2 regions of the Bradyrhizobium sp. CCBAU 53351 genome follow, and region 2 is predicted to be linked to the other one. Evidence: riboswitches for the same ligand, from Rfam matches in the RefSeq annotation. Region 2 holds a riboswitch; the other holds the start of a gene.
The links. Region 2 has a riboswitch for cobalamin ahead of XH83_RS12715 (energy-coupling factor ABC transporter permease). Riboswitches for the same ligand answer to the same signal wherever they lie in the genome.
Positions count from the first base shown of each region.

Region 1: it holds a riboswitch for cobalamin, as region 2 does, so the genes downstream of both, XH83_RS16465 (TonB-dependent receptor) here and XH83_RS12715 (energy-coupling factor ABC transporter permease) in region 2, are expected to answer to the same signal.

Region 1 covers NZ_CP030059.1:3,512,418-3,523,403, reverse strand. The annotation lists gene ilvD (dihydroxy-acid dehydratase) at 1-226, opposite strand, end outside; gene XH83_RS16470 (hypothetical protein) at 1,659-2,240, opposite strand; gene XH83_RS16465 (TonB-dependent receptor) at 2,314-4,551, opposite strand; cobalamin riboswitch at 4,665-4,879, opposite strand; gene XH83_RS16460 (hypothetical protein) at 4,926-5,183, opposite strand; gene XH83_RS16455 (fumarylacetoacetate hydrolase family protein) at 5,265-6,113, opposite strand; gene XH83_RS16450 (hypothetical protein) at 6,218-6,427, opposite strand; gene XH83_RS16445 (hypothetical protein) at 6,580-6,771, opposite strand; gene XH83_RS16440 (adenylate/guanylate cyclase domain-containing protein) at 6,877-8,613, opposite strand; gene XH83_RS16435 (lytic transglycosylase domain-containing protein) at 8,930-10,986, shown strand, end outside.
Region 2 covers NZ_CP030059.1:2,735,517-2,746,502, reverse strand. The annotation lists gene XH83_RS12730 (histidine phosphatase family protein) at 1-17, shown strand, start outside; gene cobT (nicotinate-nucleotide--dimethylbenzimidazole phosphoribosyltransferase) at 10-1,062, opposite strand; gene cobF (precorrin-6A synthase (deacetylating)) at 1,073-1,822, opposite strand; gene XH83_RS12715 (energy-coupling factor ABC transporter permease) at 1,867-2,544, opposite strand; cobalamin riboswitch at 2,581-2,800, opposite strand; gene cobA (uroporphyrinogen-III C-methyltransferase) at 2,846-3,577, opposite strand; gene XH83_RS12705 (cobyrinate a,c-diamide synthase) at 3,574-4,884, opposite strand; gene cobM (precorrin-4 C(11)-methyltransferase) at 4,884-5,666, opposite strand; gene XH83_RS12695 (cobalamin biosynthesis protein) at 5,663-6,031, opposite strand; gene cbiE (precorrin-6y C5,15-methyltransferase (decarboxylating) subunit CbiE) at 6,028-7,209, opposite strand; gene XH83_RS12685 (cobalt-precorrin-6A reductase) at 7,208-7,954, shown strand; gene cobJ (precorrin-3B C(17)-methyltransferase) at 7,930-8,664, opposite strand; gene XH83_RS12675 (precorrin-2 C(20)-methyltransferase) at 8,661-9,392, opposite strand; gene XH83_RS12670 (precorrin-8X methylmutase) at 9,395-10,024, opposite strand; gene cobG (precorrin-3B synthase) at 10,024-10,986, opposite strand, start outside.

The DNA of each region.
Region 1 (10,986 bases), 780 kb from region 2:
TGCCGCCGGCCGACGCCACGCCCTTCTTCACCGCCTGGGCCTGACGCATCAGCGCGATGTTGCAGGGAGCGGCCTCGTTCCAGCAGGAGGCGACGCCGACGAAGGGCTGGTGGATCTGCTCGGTGGTCAGACCCATGGCGTAGAAATAGGACCGATGGGGCGCGCGCGCAGGGCCTTCCGTCACGTGACGGCTTGGCAGCCTCTGCTTGTCAATCTTGGCGCCCATCGCAAACCAGTTTCCCCGGTGAACCCTTTCAGAGGCGAAAAATCAGAGCCAAGATTTGAATCGACCTTGGGATTTTCTCGTCGCCTTCGAGGACCGCCGCTGCCCTTAGAACATTAGAGCGATTTTATTCATGTTTGGGTGTGGCCAAAAAGCGGCGGTGAGGCGAACCACGAGTGATGAAGGTTAAATCGGAACCGAGTGTTGCATCGACAGCACAATCGTTACCGGGAAGACACGGGTTCGCTTACTGTAATACCATCTCGCAGATGGCAGCTCACAATCTTTGATTTCACTATGCCAGGGGCGCACGCCGCTCCGGTTCGAGATGAGGTGCAAGTACGTGAGTCGGCCCCTCTGCCACAGACTGGTGTCGCCGGACCTAGAAACTGCACCGGAGGTCGCGGTGAGATGCGTCCTGGCTCAGCAGCGCACCGTCGACCGGACGCTGCTTCGCATCTGCAATCCAGAGTCTCTCCCTGGATGGATTCTGGATTGCTTCGCTGCGCTCGCAATGACGGAGGATGAGGCGGCAAGTTGCTTCTCCAAGTGACGCTGTCATTCCCCGCGAAAGCGGGGAATCCAGTACGCTGCGGCTTATCGGTTCAGTCACTGCCGTCTCGGAGTACTGGATCGCCCGGTCAAGCCGGGCGATGACACTTATTGTGTGGCAGCAGACACAGCTTCTCAGCCTCGCGGCTGAATTCGCCCGAGCTTTGCTTCATCTCTCGTCCCTCAAATCCAAGAGGGCGCAGGGAAGGCCGGGTGCTGACATCGCACCCGCGGTCCGCTGCGCGAATTGCACGCGCACGCAGAAAACCGCACAGCAGCATACAGGTGGTGCCGATCACTCGGCCTTCCCTGCGCGATGGTCGGACGGCTTATGCCGCGCTCTCCCGGGAGCCGAACTTTCCTTTGGCCTCCCTCGCCGTTCGAATTGGATGATGCCGCCCACCCGGTTGGGCTCGCGCGCATCTTCGATCCGGCTTGACCGTAGCAACGACGGCCAGGACCACACGGTTTTGCCGTACGCACGGCCCGCCATGTCGCCGCAGTATTTCCAGCCCTGTCGACGGAGCTGAAAACTTACAGGCGAGACGAAGCCTAGCAGCGCCGTTCGTCTGCACGCGGCCGCGGGCTCACAGGGACTACCCGCCCTGCCCGCACCTCTCATGCCGACGCTGCCGCGTCCACCGCAAACCCGGCTCGCGATCAAGACGACCTCGAGATCGCCCCTCCTGGTGAGCCGGGATGGGCGACATATGCGCCAAAACCGAATTTCGGTAAAGTGGAATATTTTCGCGGCGAGGGGTTGACAGAGGCCGACACAGGGCACGGCCGCGTAGCCCGGATGAGCGGAGCGACATCCGGGATTCCACCAGCACTGTCCCGGGTATCGCTACGCTCCCCGGGCTACGATCTACGATGGCGTCGCTCAGGCCGACATTGCGCCCTTGTGTCTGAACGGATCGACCAGGCGGACGATCTCGCATACCGCAACGAGTCCAGCGAGCCAGACGGCGCAGGTCAGGGCGATGCGCGTCACGATGGCGACGGTGAAGGCGCCCTCGCCGCCCAGGAACGGCGTCGCGGCGAGCAGCGCGAGCTCGTAAACTGCATAGGCCGTGACGAGCATGATCGCGAGCACCAGCGGCGTGCGCCCCCGGGGCAGCAGGCCGGGCACCATCGACGAGATCGCCGTCGCCAGCAGCGCAGCCGCGCCGATGACAAAGCCCCAGGCGATGGTACCGGCGTCAACGGGATAGTGCAGCGCGCCGAAGCCGATGGTCTGGTTCACCAGCCAGGCGCCGGTGACGACGAGCAGCGCCGGGCGCAGCGGCAGCATCGCCGCCGCAACGACGGCGAAGGCCGCAAACGGCGTGACGCAGGCGAAAGCGAAGCTTGCGAGCGCGCATGATGCCGTCAGCAGCGCAAGGCAGAACATCGGCGCAAGGCGCGGCGCGACCGGGTGAAGGCGGAAGCCGTCGCCGTGAGACGGCAGGATGCTGAGGGCCATGGATGATCTCCTTGTTGAGGAATACCAGTTCATCTGAGGGTGAGCGACAGCCGTAGCGAGGTGTAAGCCTTGATCAGAACGTCGCGCCGGCCTTGAGCAGATAGGAGCGGCCGGGCAGCGGATAGGCACTGAAGCGGCCGTCGGTGAAGGTGCTGGCGATGGCGTAGTCGTAGTAGAGCGCGTTCAGCACGTTGTTGACGCTGAGCGACCAAAAGTAGCGCTCAACCTGGCCGCTGAGCTTGAGATCGATCGTGCCGTTGGCCGGAATCGGCTTCTGCGTGCCCGCCTGGTCGTTGTCCATGCGCCGCTCGCTCCAGAACCGCGCGGTGGCATCGAGCACCAGATAGTTCTGCCAGATGTTCCAGGTGACGCCGGCGCTTGCCGTATAGCGCGACACCAGCGGCACGTCGTTGCCGGCCCAGACGCCCTCGCGGAAGACCGCGCGGGTATAGGCCATGCCGGAGCGCAGCAGCAGGGCGTCGTTGACGCGGTAGGACAGGCTGGTCTCCGAGCCGTAGCGGCGGGTCGGATCGAGGTTGGTGTTGTAGAACAGGACCGGGTTGAAATGGACCTCGTTGGTGAGGTCCATCAGATAGAGGCTGCTCTGCAGCTGCAGTCCGCCGCCCTTGATGCGCAGGCCGCCCTCGATGTCCTGCGAGGTCTGGGTCTTGAGTTGAAACGTTTGCGGGATGGCCGCGAAGGTCAGAGGATCGAAGGACGGCCCCGAGGACAGCCGCTCGTCGACGTCAGGCGTGCGGAAGGCGCGCGCGGCGCGGCCGAACAGCGAGACCATGTCATTGAGGCGATGCTCGGCTCCGAGATGCAGCGCATATTGGGTCTCCTCGCTGGTCAGCGACGACGCGCCGATGTCGGCGTTGAACGGCGCCGCCGCGTCGAAATTGTCGCGTGCCGCAAGCCTGACGTTCTGCACCCGCGCGCCGTAGGAGATGTCGGTCGTGGGCGCGACTCCCAATGTGTGCTGGAAATAGCCGGCGACCGTCTGCTGCCTGAGGTCGTAATTGTGCCAGGCGGCGAGCCCCTGCCCGGCGCCGCGGTCCTGCCGGAAGCTCGCATCGTAGTAGTCGATGCCGGTCAGCAACTGCGACGGCATGCCGAGCAACAGGCTCTTCACACTGAGCCGCGGCGTGATCGACCACGTCGTCAGGTTGGAATCGACATAAGTCGAGGTGAAGAAGGCAGGAACCGGCGCCGGGCTGGAGAAGAACGCGCTCTGCTGCTTCTTGTCGCGCACACCGCCGTCGACGATAAGATCGACGCCGTTGACCAGGGTCTTGGCGAAGCCGGCTGTCGCGCTAATGCCCTGCTGGTTGGCGTAGTTGAACGGCGTGCTCGTGCCTCGCCGGCTGGTCTTGAGCTCGTCGAGGCCGATGGAGGGATCGACGGTGCGGCCGCCCGGCAGGCGCAGCTCCTGATTGTCGCCGGTGACGGTGAGAAACGCCGTGAGGCCCGGCGTCGTGTAATTGAGATTGCCGACGCCATTCTGCTGGGAATAGCGATTGTTGTCGCGATAGCCGTCGGTGCTGACGGCATTGCCGTAGAACGAGGTCGACCACGGCCCCGAATTGAGCGAGGTCGAGACATTGCCGAGCCTGGTGTTGAACGAGCCGAAGCCGGCCTCGATGCGCGCGGTCACGGGCGGTCCGCCGCTTCCGGTCTTGGTGACGATGTTGATCACGCCACCGACCGCGTTGTCGCCATAGAGCACCGCGCCGGAATTGCCGCGCGTGATCTCGATACGCTCGATGGAATTGAGCGGGATGGTGGAAAGGTCCACCTGCGCCATGTCGACGTCGTTGAGCCGCCGGCCGTTGACCAGCACCAGCGTGTTGGCGGTGGCAAAGGCGCCGAAGCCCCGCAGGTCCACGCTGGTCTTGGCGCCGATCTGCCCGCCATAGAACGTCGTGATCTGGGCTCCCGGGGTCTGCGTGGCGATGATCTCGGCAAGCGTCTGCGACGGCGCATGCGCGATATCCGCGGCCGTGATGACGGTCGTGGCTGCTCCGATGATGCCGCCGTCACCGGCGACAGCCCCGGAGCCCGGGCCGGATGAGCCGGTGCCATTGCCTGCCGGCGCGACATTCGCGGCTCGCCGCGGCCTCGTCGCCTCACCCTCACCGATCGCCCTGGCCCGCGTGCGGTTCTGATCGTCGGGCTTGCTCACCTCGACCGGCGGCAACTGCTCGGCGACAGCATGCTGGGCGAAGGCCGCGGAGAGACCGAGCGAATGGAGCGAGACGGATGCGAACAGGCCTACGCTGAGGCGCCGGGCAGCAGAAGCGAGACGGGACAATGTTGTAACCTCGGTATGACGTCGGTGGCACGTCACAGCGAACGAGGTTTCACGGCAGAGCAATGGGCTGCTCCGGTGAAGCCAATGTCTGTACTCCCCGACCGACATCCTCGCGTGTGACCACGGCTGACGGCAGGTCTCCTGGCTCGCGGGTCGTTACCTTGCGTCGCCTTCCCAGGACCGAGATTCCCAGTGGCACAGGACGAAAGATTCACCGCTTACAGTTGCGGGGGCAGCCGTGGCGTTGAGACAAATCCCGGCGTTGGGACGCCCCGCACCACATTCCCTTTTGATCTCCATGAGGAGAACCGTCGCGATCATCTACGTGCCGTTCCGCCGGAGAGTCAATCGGCAGTCGGTGTAGCAACTGCGGCTCAAGTCCGCCCTCGCAAACGCTGGGCCTGGGCCCAGGCGGCAGCGACATCGCGAGGCGGAACATCGACGCGCTTGATCGGGGTCAATTCGCCGGAGGCCGAGACGATCGCAGTCTCCTCGCGGCGGCAGCGCGTGCAGACAAAGCGAACCTCATGCGGCGACGCCGACCAGCTCGACCGCTTCACGTTGGCCGCCATCGGCCAGGCATCGCAATGCGAGCACGACACCAGAAATCGGCCGGGATCGAGCATACCCATTCCATCGGACTCCGCGTCCTGCCCGCGTCTCAATGGCTAACCCACGTGAATCGTTCCGGTGCCCCAGCACCGCCGGTTCCGTTAGACCTCGTCGGCGACGGCATTGCGAAGGAGGCCGACCTTGTCGATCTCGACCTCGACGACATCGCCCGCCTTCATCCAGAGCGGCGGGGTGCGCCGCGAGCCGACGCCGCCCGGCGTGCCGGTGGCGATGACGTCGCCGGGCTCGAGCCGGGTGAACTGCGAGCAATATTCGATCTGGCGCGGGATATCGAAGATCATCTGATCGATGGTGGTGTCCTGCACCACCTCGCCGTTGAGCCGGGTCTGCAGCCGCAGCGGCCCGACCTCGCCGACCTCGTCGGGCGTCACCAGGAACGGACCGAAGGCGCCGGTGGCGGGAAAGTTCTTGCCCGGCGTGAACTGATGGGTATGGCGCTGGTAGTCGCGGACGCTGCCCTCGTTGTAGCAGGCATAGCCGGCCACATGGCCGAACGCCTCGGCGCGGGGGATGTAGCGGCCGGCCTTGCCGATCACGACGGCGAGCTCGCCCTCGAAGTCGAGCTGGGTCGAGACCTTCGGGCGGATGATGTCGGTGAGATGCCCGGTCTGGCTGTTGGCGAAGCGGCCGAACACGGTGGGATTCTCGACCTCGGTACGCCCGGTCTCCTTGCGGTGATTCTCATAGTTGAGCCCGATGCAGAGGATCTTGTCGGGGTTCGGGATCACAGGCAGGAAGGCGATGCTGGCCAGCGGATAGCGCTTCGCCCGGGCTGCCGCGGCGGCGACCTCGGACAGAACGCCCGCGGCGATTGCCGATTTGAGATCGGGATAGCGATCGCGCAGCACCGCGCCGAGATCGGCCACGGTGTCGCCCTCCACCAGACCCCATGACGCCGCGCTGTTGATTTCGAAGCTTGCGAATTTCATCCGATGTCCCCCTGCTCAACCGACCCTATCAGGTCGAGATGGCGGGGACGATGGCGGCCGGGGATGGCGCGGTTGCGATCCCTGCAAGGCAGCAGGCGATGCGCTCAGCGCGCGCCCTTGAGGCTGCAGGAGGTCGTGCAGGTGACGGTCGTGCCGCGATCGCATGATTTACAGGCATTGACGCACTGGTTCATGTCGCGGGGGTTGTAGCTGTAGTTCCGCAAGGGACAGACCGGCGTCGAGCCGGTGATGTCCTGCTCCTGGTCGCAGGCCGCCGTCATGAGCGCGATGATGATCACGGCAACGAGGCGCATGGGATTGCCCTGTGAGGCATGGCAAAACGACGTTCACGGCGCACGCTGCATTGCAGCGAACCCCGGCCTTCCCAACACGGGCACCGCCGATCAGCGACGCCCGCATGCCATCAGGATGCGCGCCAAACGTTAAGAACGGATTGCAGCCGGCCTCAGGCCGCCGCCTGAGTTTCCGCCGCCTTGGTCGCGATCGCCTGCCGCATGTCCAGCGCCAGCTGACGGTACTGGTCCGAAAGCTTCAGATAGAACTCGCGCTTGGTGCTGTCGGTGGCGAGCTTGGCGATCAGCTCGCATTCGGCGGTGAGCGTCTCGAACCGTTCCAGCCTGTCCTGAAGTTCTGGCATCGGCGTGTCCCCATCAAACGCCTCAAGGACATCCAACCTAAGCCCGGGAAATAGGTCACGGCGAACATCGTTATCCCGTAGAATGAATTTTTCCGGTGCGGCAGCCTATTTGCTGTCGAGGCGCCAGGCGCCGTCCCATCCCTGGTCCGGCGGGCCCGCCTCGAACTGCGCGATGCGGCCGAGCATCGTGCGCGAGGGGCCGTCGCCGGGGACGGCTTCGAGCGCCGCGCCAAAGGCCGCGCGCGCCGCGTCGAAGCGCCGGGCGCGATAGGCGGCGAGCGCCTCGGCATAGTGTGTGCGCAAGCCAAATTGCGCATCCGTGAGCGCGCCAGCCCTCGCCATCACCTCGAAGATCGCCTGCGGCGCGGTCTGGCCGGCGACTGCCAGGCGATCGATTTCGCGCAGCTCGAGCTGCGATCCGATCGCCTCGGCGGTGGCCTGCGAGATCAGGATGCGGGTGCCGTAGACCTTGTTGACGGCTTCCAGCCGCGAGGCCAGGTTCACGGCATCGCCCATCACCGTGAAGCTCATCATCAGCTCCGAGCCGATGCTGCCGGTCAGCACCTCACCGGTGGCGATGCCGATCCGCAAATCGCACGGCGCGGGCATGGCGCGAATGCCGAGCAGGTCCGGCAGCTGGCGCTGCAGCGCGGGCACCTGGTCGGCCATCTCGATGGCCGCGGTGCCGGCAAGCAGCGCCTGCTCGCCCTCCTCGATGAAGGGCGGGCCCCAATAGGACATGATGGCGTCGCCGATATATTTGTCGATGACGCCGCGATTGCTTCGGATGGGCGCGGACATCACCGTGAAATAGTGGTTCATCACCCTGACGAGGCCGCGCGGCGTCATGCCTTCGCTCATCGAGGTGAAGCCGCTCATGTCGCAGAACATGATGGTCATGACCCGGCGCTCGCCGTCGATCGCGACCTCCGGCCGGTCGATCAGCCCCTGCACCACCTTGGGATCGATGTAGCGGCCAAAGGTCTCGCGGATCCGCTCGTTGTGGCGGAGCTGCTCGGTCATGCGGTTGAAGGCCGCGGCGAGCTCGCCGATCTCGTCCTGGGTGGAGACGGTGATGGTCTTGTCGAAGCGGCCGGCCTCGACCTCGCGGGCGCCGGCGAGCAGCAGCCGCACCGGTCGCGTGATGCCGCTGGACACCAGAAGCGCAAAGACCAAGCCGACGATCGCGGCGAGCAAGGTCACGACGCCCGAAACGACGATCGCCTGATGCTGGCGGCTGATCACCTGCGACGTCGAGAAGAACACCTGCGCCAGCATGTCGGCGCGGATCGCGTCGATCTTGCGGTTGAACGCATCGCGCAAGATATCGAGATGCTCCAGCGTGCCGCGGGCCGCGGGCATGTCCTTGGCGTCGACCTGCTTGACCAGTCTGGCATTGCCCTCGTCCAGATCGCGCCGCAGCTCGGCGACGGCACTCTCGATCCGAACGTCGAGCCGCGCCAGCGCGGCATTGTCGGAATAGGTTCTGGGATCGTCGATGATCGCGTTGATGAGCTTGCGCGCGGTCTCGGCCTCCTCCTCGAACTTGCGGTCCAATGCCTGGAAGTCGCGAAGCCGCGCCGCATAGGCCTCCTCGTCCGACGAGGATCCCATTCGGGTCATCACCATCTGCCGCAGCGCAAGCGCCCGCTCCAGAGAACGGATGTTGGCGCGGGCGAGATGGCTGTAGGCGGGGATGTAGCGGTTGGTCAGCTCGTCCAGGAGGACGCCGACCTGGCTCGACATCACCATCGACAGGACCGAGGTGACCAGCATCAGGACGATCAATCCGAGGGCGATGCCGACGATCTTGCGCCGGATCGACTGGTTGAAAATCGGCATAGGTGCAGGGGGCAAAGGGTGAAAGGACGGAACCGGGAACTCAATACACCGGATTTGGTCCAGGGAACACGCGCATCTGCGCATCCATGACGCGGTGAGCCGTCGGCAAGCGGCGCGCGAGCCCAATGCGTTAACAATGGTTAAAGGGACTGTCCCTTCCCAAGTTCCCCGGTTCCAATCCGTATTTTGCCGCATTGTTGCGACAGCGTGAAGGATGCGAAACGATGCCGTGGCATCGTTTGCCGTCGTCTTTGATTCTCAAGCCGCATGTCGTCGCGGACCTTGGTTTGTAATGGTTTCGCAGGGGGACCATGGAATGAACCAGTGCCTACGCTCGCTCGCGTGTGTCGTTGCCGTGGCCGCATTGGCCCTCCTTCCGACCGAGCTCGCGGCGAAGAGCAGTCACAAATCGTCCGCGCCGAAGAAGTCTCATGAGGCCAAAGCCGGCAAGTCGCGTCATGCAGCTAGCGGCAAGGCGCGGCATGTCAAGCAAGCAAATGGCAAGCATGCCGAGGCCAAGCGCAAGTCGAAGAGCAGCGACGAGCCGTCCAGCAAACCGGCGTCGCCGCCGCTGACCGGCGACCTCGCCGCGCTGAAGGACGCAATCGACCTCGCGCGCAAGGGCAAGACCGAGGACGCAAGCGCGGCGCGCGATCGCATTGCCGATCCTGCGGGGCAGAAGCTCGCCGACTGGTTCATGCTGCGCCATTCCGAGAGCACGGCGAATTTCAAGCGCTACGCCGCCTTCCTCGCCGCCAATCCGGACTGGCCGAGCCGCACCCTGCTGCGCCGCCGCGCCGAGGCGCGGCTGTGGCAGGAGAAGAGCGACGCCGCCATCGTGCACACATTCACGATGGACCGTCCGATCAGCGCCAAGGGCAAGTTCGCGCTCGCCCGCGTGCTGCTCGCCGAAGGCGATACCGACCGGGCCACGCGGCTGGTGCGCGAGGCCTGGCGCACGGACGAATTGTCCGAGCGCAGCGAGGAGGATTCCTACGAGGCGTTCCGCGATCTCCTGACTGCGGACGATCATCGCGCCCGCATGGACAGGCGGCTCGGCGCCAAGGACTACGCCGGCGCCCGCCGCGCCGCAAGACGGCTCGGCGAGGATGCGCTCGCAATCGTCAAGGCCTGCGCCGCCGTGACCGGCAAGGCCAGCAAGGCCAAGGATTATCTCGACGACGTGGCGACCGATGCACGCCGCGACCTCGGCTATGTGCTGTGCCGCGCTCAATGGCACCTGCAGAAGGATCGCATCGACGATGCCGCCGAGGTGATCCTGGCCGCTGCACCCGAGACCATGGCGGCGCAGGATACCGATGCCTGGTGGCGCGAGCGCCGCCTGCTCGCGCGCAAGCTGCTCGACCAGGGCAAGGCGAAGACCGCCTACGACGTGGTACGCACTGCGGCTGTGCCGGAGAAGGAGGTCTACCGCGTCGACTACCACTTCATGTGCGGCTGGATCGCGCTGCGCTTCCTCGACGATCCCAGGACGGCGATGGTGCACTTCGCCGCCATCGACGAAGGCTCGGCCAATCCGATCGCGCTATCGCGCGCCCATTACTGGCGTGGCCGCGCCGCCGAGGCGATGGGTGCTGTGGCCGATGCGCGCATGAGCTATCGGGCGGCATCGCGCTATCCGACCGCCTATTACGGCCAGCTGGCCCGTGCAAAGCTCGGCCTCGACCGCATCGAGCTGCGTCCGCCCTCGCCCGTCCTGGCCGCCGCCGATACGCCGCCCACGGACGAGCGCGTGCGTGCCGCCGACATGCTCTACGGCATCGGCGAGCGCGACATGGTGTTCTACTATGCCGAAGACTTTGCCAAGGAGAGCACCGACGTCACCGCGCTGGAATCGCTCGGCGAGCTCGCCGGACGGCGCAGCGATGCGCGCGTCATGCTGGAGGTCGGCAAGACGGCGCTGGCGCGCGGGCTCGCGCTCGACCATTACGCGTTTCCGACCATCGGCATCCCTGAGCACCGGCAGGTCGCGCCTGCGATCGAGACCAGCGTGATCTATTCGGTGGCGCGCACCGAAAGCTCGTTCGACCAGCGCGACAAGTCGGCCGCCAACGCGGTCGGGCTGATGCAGGTGACGCCGGAAGCGGGACGCGATACCGCCAAGCGTTTCGGCCTGACCTATGACTGGGACAAGATGGTCTCCGATCCCGTCTACAACACGCAGATGGGCGCGGCCGAGCTCAGCGCGCTGTTGTCGGAATATCGCGGCAACCAGATCATGACCTTCGCCGGCTACAATGCCGGCCGTGGCCGGGTGCGCGAATGGGTGCAGGCCCGCGGCGACCCCAGGGATCCCAATGTCGATCCGGTCGACTGGGTCGAGCGCATCCCGCTGTCGGAGACGCGCAACTA
Region 2 (10,986 bases):
ATCAGCGGGTCAGCTAGGCCTGTCCGGCACATTGGCTTCGGCAAAGGTCGCCATGCCGTTGTGAAGTGCACAAGCGCTGCGCACCAAGGGTAGCGCGATGGCGGCGCCCGATCCCTCGCCGAGCCTGAGATCGAGGCTGATCAGCGGCTGCACGTTCAGCGCGCGCAGCACCAGCCGGTGCCCCTGCTCGGCCGATTGATGCGACGGCAGCAGGAACGGCTGACAGGACGGGTTCAGCCGCACTGCTGCGAGCGCTGCGACCGACACGATGAAGCCGTCGATCAATACGGGAATGCGGCGCTGCGCGGCCGCGATGATCGCGCCCGAGATCGCCGCGATTTCGAGACCGCCGACGGCGCACAGGATTTTTTCGGGCGACGCTCCCGCAACGCCATGATGCGCAATCGCAGCGTCGATCACCCGCGCCTTGTGCGCCCGGCCGGCGGCATCGACGCCGGTCCCGCTGCCTGCGATCTCCTCGGCGCTGATGCCGAGCAGGCTCGCGGCAATCGCCGCCGATGTGGTGGTGTTGCCGATCCCCATCTCGCCGAAGATCAGGAGATCGGGCGGATTGGCCGCCACGCGCTCCACGGCGCGCCGGCCCGCCTCGAAGGCGAACGCCAGTTCCGCAGGTGTGAGCGCGGCTTCGACGCTGAAATCGCGCGTGCCACGGCGCGGCTTGTCGGTGACGATTCCCGTCATCTCCTCCTGCGCAAGCGTGCCGGCGTCGACCACTTCCAGGCTGGAGCCAAGCTCGCGCGCCAGCACCGAGATCGCGGCACCGCCCGCGGCAAAATTCGCCATCATCGCGATGGTCACCGCTTGCGGATAGGCCGACACGCCCTGCGCGACGATGCCGTGGTCGCCGGCGAAGACGATGATCGGCACGCGCGCCGCGCGCGGCTGCTCGGTGGCCTGCAAGCCCGCGAGCTCGATCGCGAGCTGCTCGAGCCGGCCGAGCGCGCCGGTCGGCTTCGTCAGTTGCGCCTGACGCGCGATCGCCGCGTCGCGATGGACCGCGGAGATTTCGGGGCATTTGTCGGTGACCCAGTCGGGGAGCATGCTGCCTCGCTTAACGCGTCCGCTTGAGAATGTAGCTGTCCATGATCCAGCCGTGGCGCGCGCGCGCCTCCTGCCGCACGGCCACGATGCGCGGGCCGATTTCGGCGAGCGCGCCGGATAGGATGATCTGATCTTGCATGCCGAGATAGGCGCCCCAGTAAATGTGGAGGCTATCAGGATCGAGCGACTGGAACGCCGTGCCGCCGTCGAGCATCACCACCACGGTGTCGACGCCTTGCGGCCAGCCGCCTTCGCGCAGGCGCCGTCCCGTCGTGACCAGAAATGGCTCGCCGATGTCGTTGAGGGGCAGCGCATGGGCCGCGCACAGCGCCTGGATCGCGGTGATGCCGGGTACGACTTCGATTTTGGGCAAGGGATCGAGCCGCCGCGCAATGCGCAGCGAGGAATCATACAGCGAGGGATCGCCCCAGATCAGCAGCGCAACCTTGCCCTCACCCTTGAGATGATCTGCGACCGCGTGCTGCCAGGTCGCGGCAACCGCATCGTGCCAGTCGTCCACGCCCTTGCGGTAATCCGCTTCCTCTGTGTCGCGCACGGGAAGATCGAACTCGGCAATACGCGTCGTTTGATTGGTCAGAACATCCGCGCAGATCGTCCGCCTGAGATCGGCGAGATCGGACTTCGCCGTTCCCTTGCGCGGGATCAGGACGAGATCGGCGGCGTTGATGGCTTCAATGGCGGCGCGCGTGAGCTGGCCAGGATCGCCGCAACCGATGCCGATCAGGGAAAGCGTGAGCATCGCGGGCGCCGGGGGGGCGGCCATGACGGCCGCCCCTTGTCTCTTTAGGCCGCGTTGTGCAGGCGCGGGGTGACGAAGCCCGGCGCGGTGACGCCGCGCAGCGACTTCGCCAGCGCCAGCACGGCCAGATCGGCCAGCGGCTCGATCACGATGACCAGCGCGTAAGAGGCGGCGAACGTCGCGATGCTGGCGAGGTTGCTCATCGCAAAGCCCGAGCCGTAGAGCGCCCAGAACGCCACCCAGCCGATCACGCCGGCCTGATAGGTCGTCGACAGCGCCAGCGCCTGGCGATACTTCAAATCGACATAGGCGGTGTTGCGCGGGATGGTCCGTGTGGCGATCGCCTGGATCGCGAACAGCGGCACCAGGAGCGTCGTGACGTTCATGCCGTATTGCGGGATGTCGGCCGGCTCGAAGAACACGCCCTGAAGCAGCAGGCCGAACGCGAGGCCAAAGGCGGCGGGCGCCGCACCGAACAGCAGGAACAAGGTCGAGCCGAGAATGAAGTGGACCTCGGAGACGCCGACCGGGAAGTGCGGCAGGATCTCGAAGAAGACGAAGACGAGGACCGTCGTGGCCAAGGCGCGCGCGGCAAACGACGTCATGCCCTGCTCGCGTACGGTCTCGGCCGCGAGCTTCAGGGCAACGCCGCCTGCGGCGATGCCGGTTGCGTAACTCAACACGAGCTTGGCGCCCGTCACGATCCCGGGTTCGATATGCATGGCTCAGATCCTTCCTGCCGTCACACCCGACGGCCTTGGCCTCAAAACGTGCAGGGCCGGTCTCCTGGCTCGCGGTTCACTGGGTTCTCCGGCCTTCCCGGGCCTTGCGGCCCAGTGGCTGATCGGAGCCCCTCACCGCTTACAGTCGCGGGGGCGGCTGGGGTTTTGAGCGCCGCAACTTGGTCCGCCCATCCCCATTCCCGATTATGCTCCGGCGCTTTGCGCCGCGTTGAGCACCATGCCTCTCCTGTGTGCTCCTTTCGGCGCGCCTGCGTCAAGAGGCGAAGGGCGGCCGCGGCCGTCACGACGGATAATCCCCTGCCAGCGCGCCGAACAGGATCACGGCGGCGGTGGAAGCCGCGCCGCCGCGGGCAAGCTGCTCGGCAAGCTCGGCAATGGTGGTGCGGACCAGCCGCTCGTCGGAACGGCCGAGGGATTCGGCGACCAGCGCCGGCGTATCCGCGGCAAGCCCATGCGCGATCAATTTTGCGGCAAGCGCCGGAAAGGTGCGCCGGCCCATATAGACCACGGTCGTCGCTTCAGGGTCGGCCAGCGCCGCCCAATTCAGGTTCGGCGGCAGCTCGCCGGTGACGTCCGCGCCGGTGATGAACTGCACCCGGCGCGAGGTGTGGCGCCTTGTCAGGGGAATGCCGGCCTGAGCCGCGGCGGCGCAAGCCGAGGTGACGCCGGGGACGATCTCATAGCCGATGCCGGCTTCGCGCAGCGTCTCGATCTCCTCCTCGAGGCGGCCGAATATCCCGGCATCGCCGGACTTCAGCCGCACCACGCGCGCGCCCGTTACGGCATAGTCGACCAGCAGGCGGTTGACGTGATGCTGCTTGGTCGAGGGCCGCCCTGCCCGCTTACCGACCGAGACGAGATTGGCTTCGGGCCGGGCAAGATCGAGGATCGCGCCCGAGGCGAGATCGTCATAGAGCACGACGTCGGCCTCGCGCAGCCGCGCGGCGCCCTTGAGCGTGAGCAATTCGGGGTCGCCGGGTCCGGCGGAGATGAAGGAGACGAATCCGCTCACCGATCCTCCGCGATCAGATGAAAGAACGTGCCGCTGACACGGCCGCGCCGCGAGCCGGTTTCGGCGATGACTGCACCCGTCGCATCATGCACGACCGCGAGCGGCGTGTCAGGCTGGGCGAGAATGGTCGAATAGTGAAACTCGTGGCCGCGCAGGCGCGCCCCGGCGCGATATCCCGGCATCGGCGCGGCGAGCGTCGCGAGGCGATAGCCCAGATGCATGCGGCGTTTGGCAAAGCTGGTCTCGAGGCCAAGCAGGTCTGTCATCTCATGGCGGATCCCGTCCGCGTCGGTCAAAGCGGCTCCCAGCACCATATAGCCCCCGCATTCGCCATGCACGGGTCGCGTTTCGGCGAAGGCGCGCAGGCCCTCGCGAAAACGCGCATTGGACGCGATCCTGCCGGCATGAAGCTCGGGATAGCCGCCGGGCAGCCAGCACACATCGGCGCTCGCGTCAGGCGTTTCATCGGCCAGCGGCGAGAACGGCAGGATCTCGGCGCCCGCCGCGCGCCAGGCTTCCAGCATATGGGGATAGACGAAGGAGAACGCGGCATCACGCGCCAACGCAATGCGCTGGCCGGGCGGCACCACGGTCAGGCCATTTGCGGCCGGCTGCGGCGACCAGCCGGCTGCGGAGCGCAACACGGCAGCGAGATCGACATGCTCGGCGACGAAGCGCGCGGCCTCGTCGATCAGCTTGCCGATCTCGGCCTGCTCTTCGGCCTGCACCAGGCCGAGATGCCGCTTCGGCAGGCTGATCTCGGCATGGCGCGGCAGCGCGCCGAACACGGCGATGCCGGCATCTTTGAGCGCACGCCGCACCAGGTCTTCATGGCGTGGGCTGGCGACACGATTGAGCACGACGCCCGCGAGGCGCACGCCGGCGCGGTAATCGCGCAGGCCTGCGGCGATCGCCGCCGCTGTCTGCGCCTGTCCAGAGGGGTCGATCACCAGCAGCACCGGCCAGCCCAGCATCTCCGCGATGTCGGCGGTAGCACCGGTGCCGCAGACGCCGCGCGCGGCGACGCCGTCGAACAGGCCCATCGAGCCCTCGGCGAGCACGATATCGGCATCCGCGCCGCGGCTGGCGAGATGGGCGATCGTGCCGCGGTCCATCGCCCAGCTATCGACATTGACGGAGGCGCGGCCCGTCGCGGCCGCGTGGAAGGCGGGATCGATGTAGTCGGGGCCACTCTTGAAGCACTGCACGTTCAGGCCGCGATGGCGCCAGGCGCGTGCGAGCGCCAGCGTCAGCGTGGTCTTGCCGACTCCGGAGGCCGGTGCGGAGATGACAAGGCCCACCGCCATCACGACGCCTCCGGAAAGCGAGGCTCGGCGCCGACAGGTCGGTAGCGACGGTCGTAGTCGGCGGCGTAGAGGCGGCTCTCGTCAAAATCCGTAGCGCCAAGCGTCTTGCCGGCCAGGATCAGCGCAGTACGCTCCATCTCCGCGCCGACTGCTGCATCGAGCGTGCCGAGCGTCGCGCGCACGATACGCTGGTCCGGCCAGCTTGCGCGCCAGACGATCGCGACCGGACAATTTTCGCCGTAATGCGGCGTGAGCTCGGCGACGACTTGGTCGAGCAGGTGAATCGACAGATGAATCGCGAGCACCGCGCCGGTCGCGGCGAACGCGGCCAGCTTCTCGCCGTCAGGCATTGCACTGGCGCGGCCCGGCGTGCGCGTCAGGACGACCGTCTGGGCAAGCCCCGGTAGGGTCAGCTCAGCCTCGAGCGCTGCCGCAGCGGCGGAGAAGGACGGCACGCCCGGCGTGACCGAAAAGGGAATGCCCAGCGCGCGCAGGCGGCGGAGTTGCTCGCCCATCGCCGACCAGATCGAGAGATCGCCGGAATGCAGCCGTGCGACATCCTTGCCCTCGGCATGCGCCGTGGCGATCTCCGCGATGATCTCATCGAGCGACAAAGGCGCGGTGTTGACGATGCGCGCGCCGGGAGGGCAATGCGCAAGCACGCCGTCAGGGATCAGTGAGCCCGCATAGAGACAGACCGGACAGGCCGCGATCAGGTCGCGGCCGCGCAGGGTCAGCAGATCTGGCGCGCCCGGCCCGGCGCCGATGAAATGCACCGTCATGCGCCGTCTCCTTCCGCGATTGCGGCGGTTGCGGTGCGATCCTGCGAGACCGCCCGCGTCGCAATCAGCCGCGCGCGAGGGCCAGCCGCCGCGAGCGCCGCGGCTTCTGCGACCGATCCGGTCCTGAACTTCTCCATCACGAGATCCGACTGGCTTGGCGTTGCGATCCCGGCCAGCATCTCAGCCGGAACAGCCTTGATCGGCACACCGCACTCACGCGCGAGCTGCTTTAGCGGCTCCGCGTCGGCCTTGTCGCTGACAGTCGCCATCGCTGCGAGACCTTCGGGACCGCCCGCCGCCCGCAGCGCATCGCGCAGCGAGGCCAGCGTGACATCTCTCCTGAACCCGAAGCCAGCCACTTTCATCGGGTCACACTCCACTGCACCACCGGCCGTGCAGCTTCCCAGGAACGATAGCGGCCGAGCGGCGCGGAATGCGCGATCTCGACCCGCATCAGCTGACCGCCATGGCCCTGCTCTAGCTCGCCGAGCAGCGCTTCGGTTTCCAACGTGATCGAATGTGCAACGAGCCGCGTTCCAGGCGCGAGGCGCGACCAGACGGCATCGAACATCGCACGATCGAGGCCGCCACCAATGAAGACCGCATCCGGCGCTTCCAGTGTAGCGAGCGCTTCGGGCGCTTTCCCCGTGACGACGCTGATCCGGTGCGCCAGCCCGAACGCGGCTGCATTCTTGCTGATGTTCGCGACGCGATCCTCACGCGCCTCGATGGCGGTTGCCGTCCCGCCGCACAGTGCCCACTCGACCGAGATCGACCCCGATCCCGCGCCGATATCCCACAGCCCTTCGCCCGGACGCGGCGCCAGCGCCGAGAGCGCGAGCGCGCGCACAGGGCGCTTGGTGATCTGGCCGTCGTGGGCGAACAGATCGTCCGGTAACCCTGAGCTGCGGGGAATGCCTTGCGTGCCCCTCGCCCACAAGGCCACCGCGACCAGATTTGAGGTCACCTCCTCGGCAAAGAGGTCGACGCGATGCTGGTCGGTATATTCCTGTGGCCCGCCAAGCGCCTCGAGTGTCCACATCAGCGAGGCACCCCATCCGCGATCGGTCAGCCATTTCGCGAGAGCATCAACCGCCGTTGCATCACGCATCAGGCAGATGATGCGCGCGTCTCGCGCCAGATGCGGTACGAGACGCTCGAACGGCGCGGCATGGAGGCCAATGCATATCGTGGTCTCCAGCCGCCAGCCTAAGCGCGCAGCCGCGAGCGAAAACGTCGACGGTCCCGGATGCGCGATCCACTCGTCGCTACCGAGTCTCTCGGCGAGAACAGCGCCTGCGCCATGCCAGAACGGATCGCCAGAGGCGAGCACCGCCGTCGGCCGATCGCGGCAGCTCAGCACGACACCGGCATCGAATGGCACTGGCCACGCACGGCCGCGACTGCCCACACCGGCGAGCGCGAGGTGCCGTTCCCCGCCAAAGACGGTTTCGGCATCGGCAAGCGCCTTTCGGCTTGCTTCCGACAGCCCGGCAAGGCCATCTTCGCCGATACCGATGATGGTCAGCCAGGGATCAGCCATGATGCGCGCCCTCATACTGGGCGGGACGGCCGATGCGAGCTCGCTCGCAGCCGAGGTCGCGCGCGCGCGCATCGATGCCGTCTATTCGTACGCCGGTCGCACTCACGTGCCGGCCGATCAGCCGCTGCCGACCCGCATCGGCGGTTTCGGCGGCGTCAGCGGGCTTGCGGGTTACATCCGCGACGAGCGCATCACGCATGTGATCGACGCGACGCATCCATTCGCAGCCGAGATGAGCCGCAACGCGGTCGAAGCTTGCGCGGACACCGGGACATCGCTGCTCGCGCTGGAGCGCGCGCCCTGGGGCAGCATGTCCGGCGACAATTGGATCGAGGTTGCAGATATCAGTGCCGCCGCCGCCGCGCTGCCGGAGGCGCCCGCGAACGTGTTCCTCGCCATCGGCCGCCAGCATATCACGCCGTTCGCGATGAAGCCGCAGCATGCCTACACGCTGCGCTTCGTCGATCCGCAGGAGGCGGCCCTGCCCTTCGCCGCTGACGTGATCGTGTCGCGCGGGCCGTTCACGCTTCACAGCGAGCTCGAGATGCTGCGCGCCCGCGAGATCGCGTGGATCGTCGCCCGCAATTCCGGCGGCGACGGCGCGCGTGCCAAGGTCGACGCGGCCCGCATGCTCGGCCTTCCCGTGGTCATGATCTCGCGGCCGACGCTGCCCGAGCGCCGACGGGTCGAGAGCGTCGCTGAGGTGATGGAGTGGCTCGGTCATTCGACCCGCCTCGGTGCATAGACCCAGCGGCCGACACGGCGCGTCTGCGAATTGCCGACGATCACCAGCGTGCGCATGTCGGCCATCTCCGGCGCCGCTTCGTTCAGCGTCACGGTCACGATCTTCTCGTCGGCCGCGCTGACCGCGCGCGCAAAGATGACGAAGCGCTCGCCGCAGCCGGCGTCCTTCAGCACCGCGAGCGCGCGGCCAAAGCCCTCGGGCCGGCTCGCCGATCGCGGATTGTACATCGCAATCGAAAAATCGGCTTCCGCTGCGAGGCGCAGACGCCTCTCGATGATCGTCCAGGGCTTGAGATTATCCGAGAGGTTGATCGCGCAGAAATCATGGCCGAGCGGCGCGCCGGCACGCGCAGCCGCCGCCAGCATGGCGGTGATCCCGGGCAGCACGCGGATCGGCAGCGCCTGATATTGCGGCGCCTGCTCCAGCGCCTCGAACACGGCCGAGGCCATCGCGAACACGCCGGGATCGCCGGATGACACGACGACGACCTGCCGGCCTTCTGCGGCGAGCCGCAAAGCCTCGCCGGCGCGCTGCAGCTCCTCGCGATTGTCGGAGGGATGCAGCTTCAGCCCAGCACGCGGCGGCACGCGCGCGACATAGGGCGCGTAGCCGAGAATGTCGGTCGCGGTGGCAAGCGCGGCCGTGACCTCGGGCGTCACCAGGGCATCGCTGCCCGGCCCGAGGCCCGCGATGGTCAGCGTGCCCGTCATTCGGCGGCTTCCAGATGCCGGCCCTTGCCGTGCACCAGCACGATCGCAAAATAGGGACAGTCGGCGGCATCGATCTCCGCGAGCCGCGCCACACGCTCGCCCGGCATGGTGCCGCGCTCGACCAGCCAGGCGTCGTCCAGCCGGCCGGCAGATGCGAGCGCGCGGCGCACTTTCGCAAGATTACGGCCGGTCTTCATCACGACGAGCGCATCGGAATCCCGCATGCGGCGCTCGAGCTCACCTTCGGGAAGCGTGCCCATCAGCACGGTCGTCACATCATCGCCAAGCGCGATCGGCTGGCCGACGCCGTTCCAGCAGCCGACCATGCCGGGAATGCCGGCGATCACCTCGATCTCGACACGCCCTTGCAGGCGCGTGTGCAGATGCATGAAGGAGCCGTAGAAGTAAGGATCGCCCTCGCAGAGCACAACGACGTCGACCGCACGCGAAAGCCGCGCCAGACGCTCCGCCCATTCGTCGTAGAAACCGGCGAGCAGCTGGACGTATTCCGCACTGTCGAAGGCGATCTCCGTCGTGACAGGGTATTCCATGGGGTATTCGGTGACGTCAGTCGCGAGCATGCCCTCGACGATGCGCCGCGCCTGGCCCGGCCTGCCCTTCTTGCGAAAGTATGCGACGTGCTTCGCAGCCCGCACCGTGCGGTCTGAGCGCACGCTCATCAGATCGGGATCACCGGGGCCGAGACCGCAGCAGATGATGCGTCCCATCGCTATTCGCTCCGGCTCGCCAGCGCGTTGACGGCCGCGACCGTGATCGCCGAGCCGCCGAGGCGGCCTTCGACGGTCAGCGCCGGCGCCGGCGGAGCGGCCATCAACGCCGCCTTGGACTCGGCTGCACCGACGAAGCCGACCGGACAGCCGATGATCGCCGCCGGCCGCGGGCAGTCTGTATCCTCCAGCATGTTGAGCAGATGAAACAGCGCCGTCGGCGCATTGCCGATCGCGACGATCGCGCCGTCCAGATGCGGCCGCCACAGTTCGAGTGCCGCGGCCGAGCGGGTGTTGCGCATGGATTGCGCGAGCGCGGGCACGGTCTCATCGCCGAGCGTGCAGATGACGGCATTGGCCGCGGGAAGCCTTGCACGCGTGATCCCTTCCGAAACCATGCGTGCGTCGCACAGAATCGGCGCGCCTCTTTGCAAAGCGGCGCGAGCGATCGTCGCCATGCCCGGCGTGAAGCGGATATGGGCCTCCAGGCCGACCATGCCGGCGGCGTGGATCATCCGCACCACGACCTGCTCCTCGGCCGGCGTGAAGCGGGCAAGATCGGCCTCAGTCCGAATGGTGGCGAAGGACTGCCGGTAGATCGCCGCGCCATCGGTCTCGTAAATGTGCGGCATCAGTTCCCTCCGACGAGGATCGAGGGATCGCTGACGATGTCGGCGCCGTTCAACCCGCGCAGGACCGGCTCATCGCGGATCGAACCGTTGCGGACGAGATCGAAGCCGGCGCGCGTCGCAACCAGCGTGACGGCGGCCGTGCCGGAATGGGCGCAGCCCTTGCCGCAGCCGGAGACGTGCAGCCGCGCGTCGGCGGCGATGCGCGGCGCGAGCGCCGCGGCCAGCGCGCGGGTATCGGCATGGGCTTCGCGGCAGCGCGGCGCACCGCTGCAGGCGATGACGCGCAGCGCGGGATCAAAGGGCTCGGTGATGAGGCCCGGCGCGCTCGGCATCTCGCGCTTGCCTTCGCTGAGCACCATTCGCCAGGGCGTCATGCGTAGCGCATGGCCACAACCGGCGAACTGATGCAGCGTCGTGTGCAGCAGCTGCCCGAACGCGACGCCGACCATCGCGCCTTGCGGATAGTGCCCGGGCCGCGACGCCGCCATCACGGGCGCAGGCTCCGTCTCGCCGCGCAGCGATGGCGGCAACGCCGCGCCGGAGGCGATGTGGGCTGCCATCCGGCCGCGCCCGTCCTTCGCGCCGCCGGAGACCAGGAACCAGCTTGCGAGCGCCAGCGCCGTGCTCACGGCCTCGCCGCGCGCGACGGAGCGGCCGAGCCGCGCGCCGTCGGCCCGCACCAGAAGGCGGCCCGCGCGATCGCGCTCGATGCGGATGTCGGCGGAATCGCCGGCGAGCACCCGCGACCGTCCGTCATCGATGGCGAAGCCGAACTTGGTGGGAAGCGCGAGGCCGCGATCGGCCAGCGCCTCCTCCAGCCCAGCGGCGAGCGACTGGGTTTCGTCACCGCCGCTCCAGAACGGAGTCACCAGAATATTGCGTCGGGCTTCGATCTCGGCGTCGGGGTCGAGCAGCGCGAGTTGCGAAAGGCCGTCGAGCAGCGGCCGGTGGCTTTGCTCGCT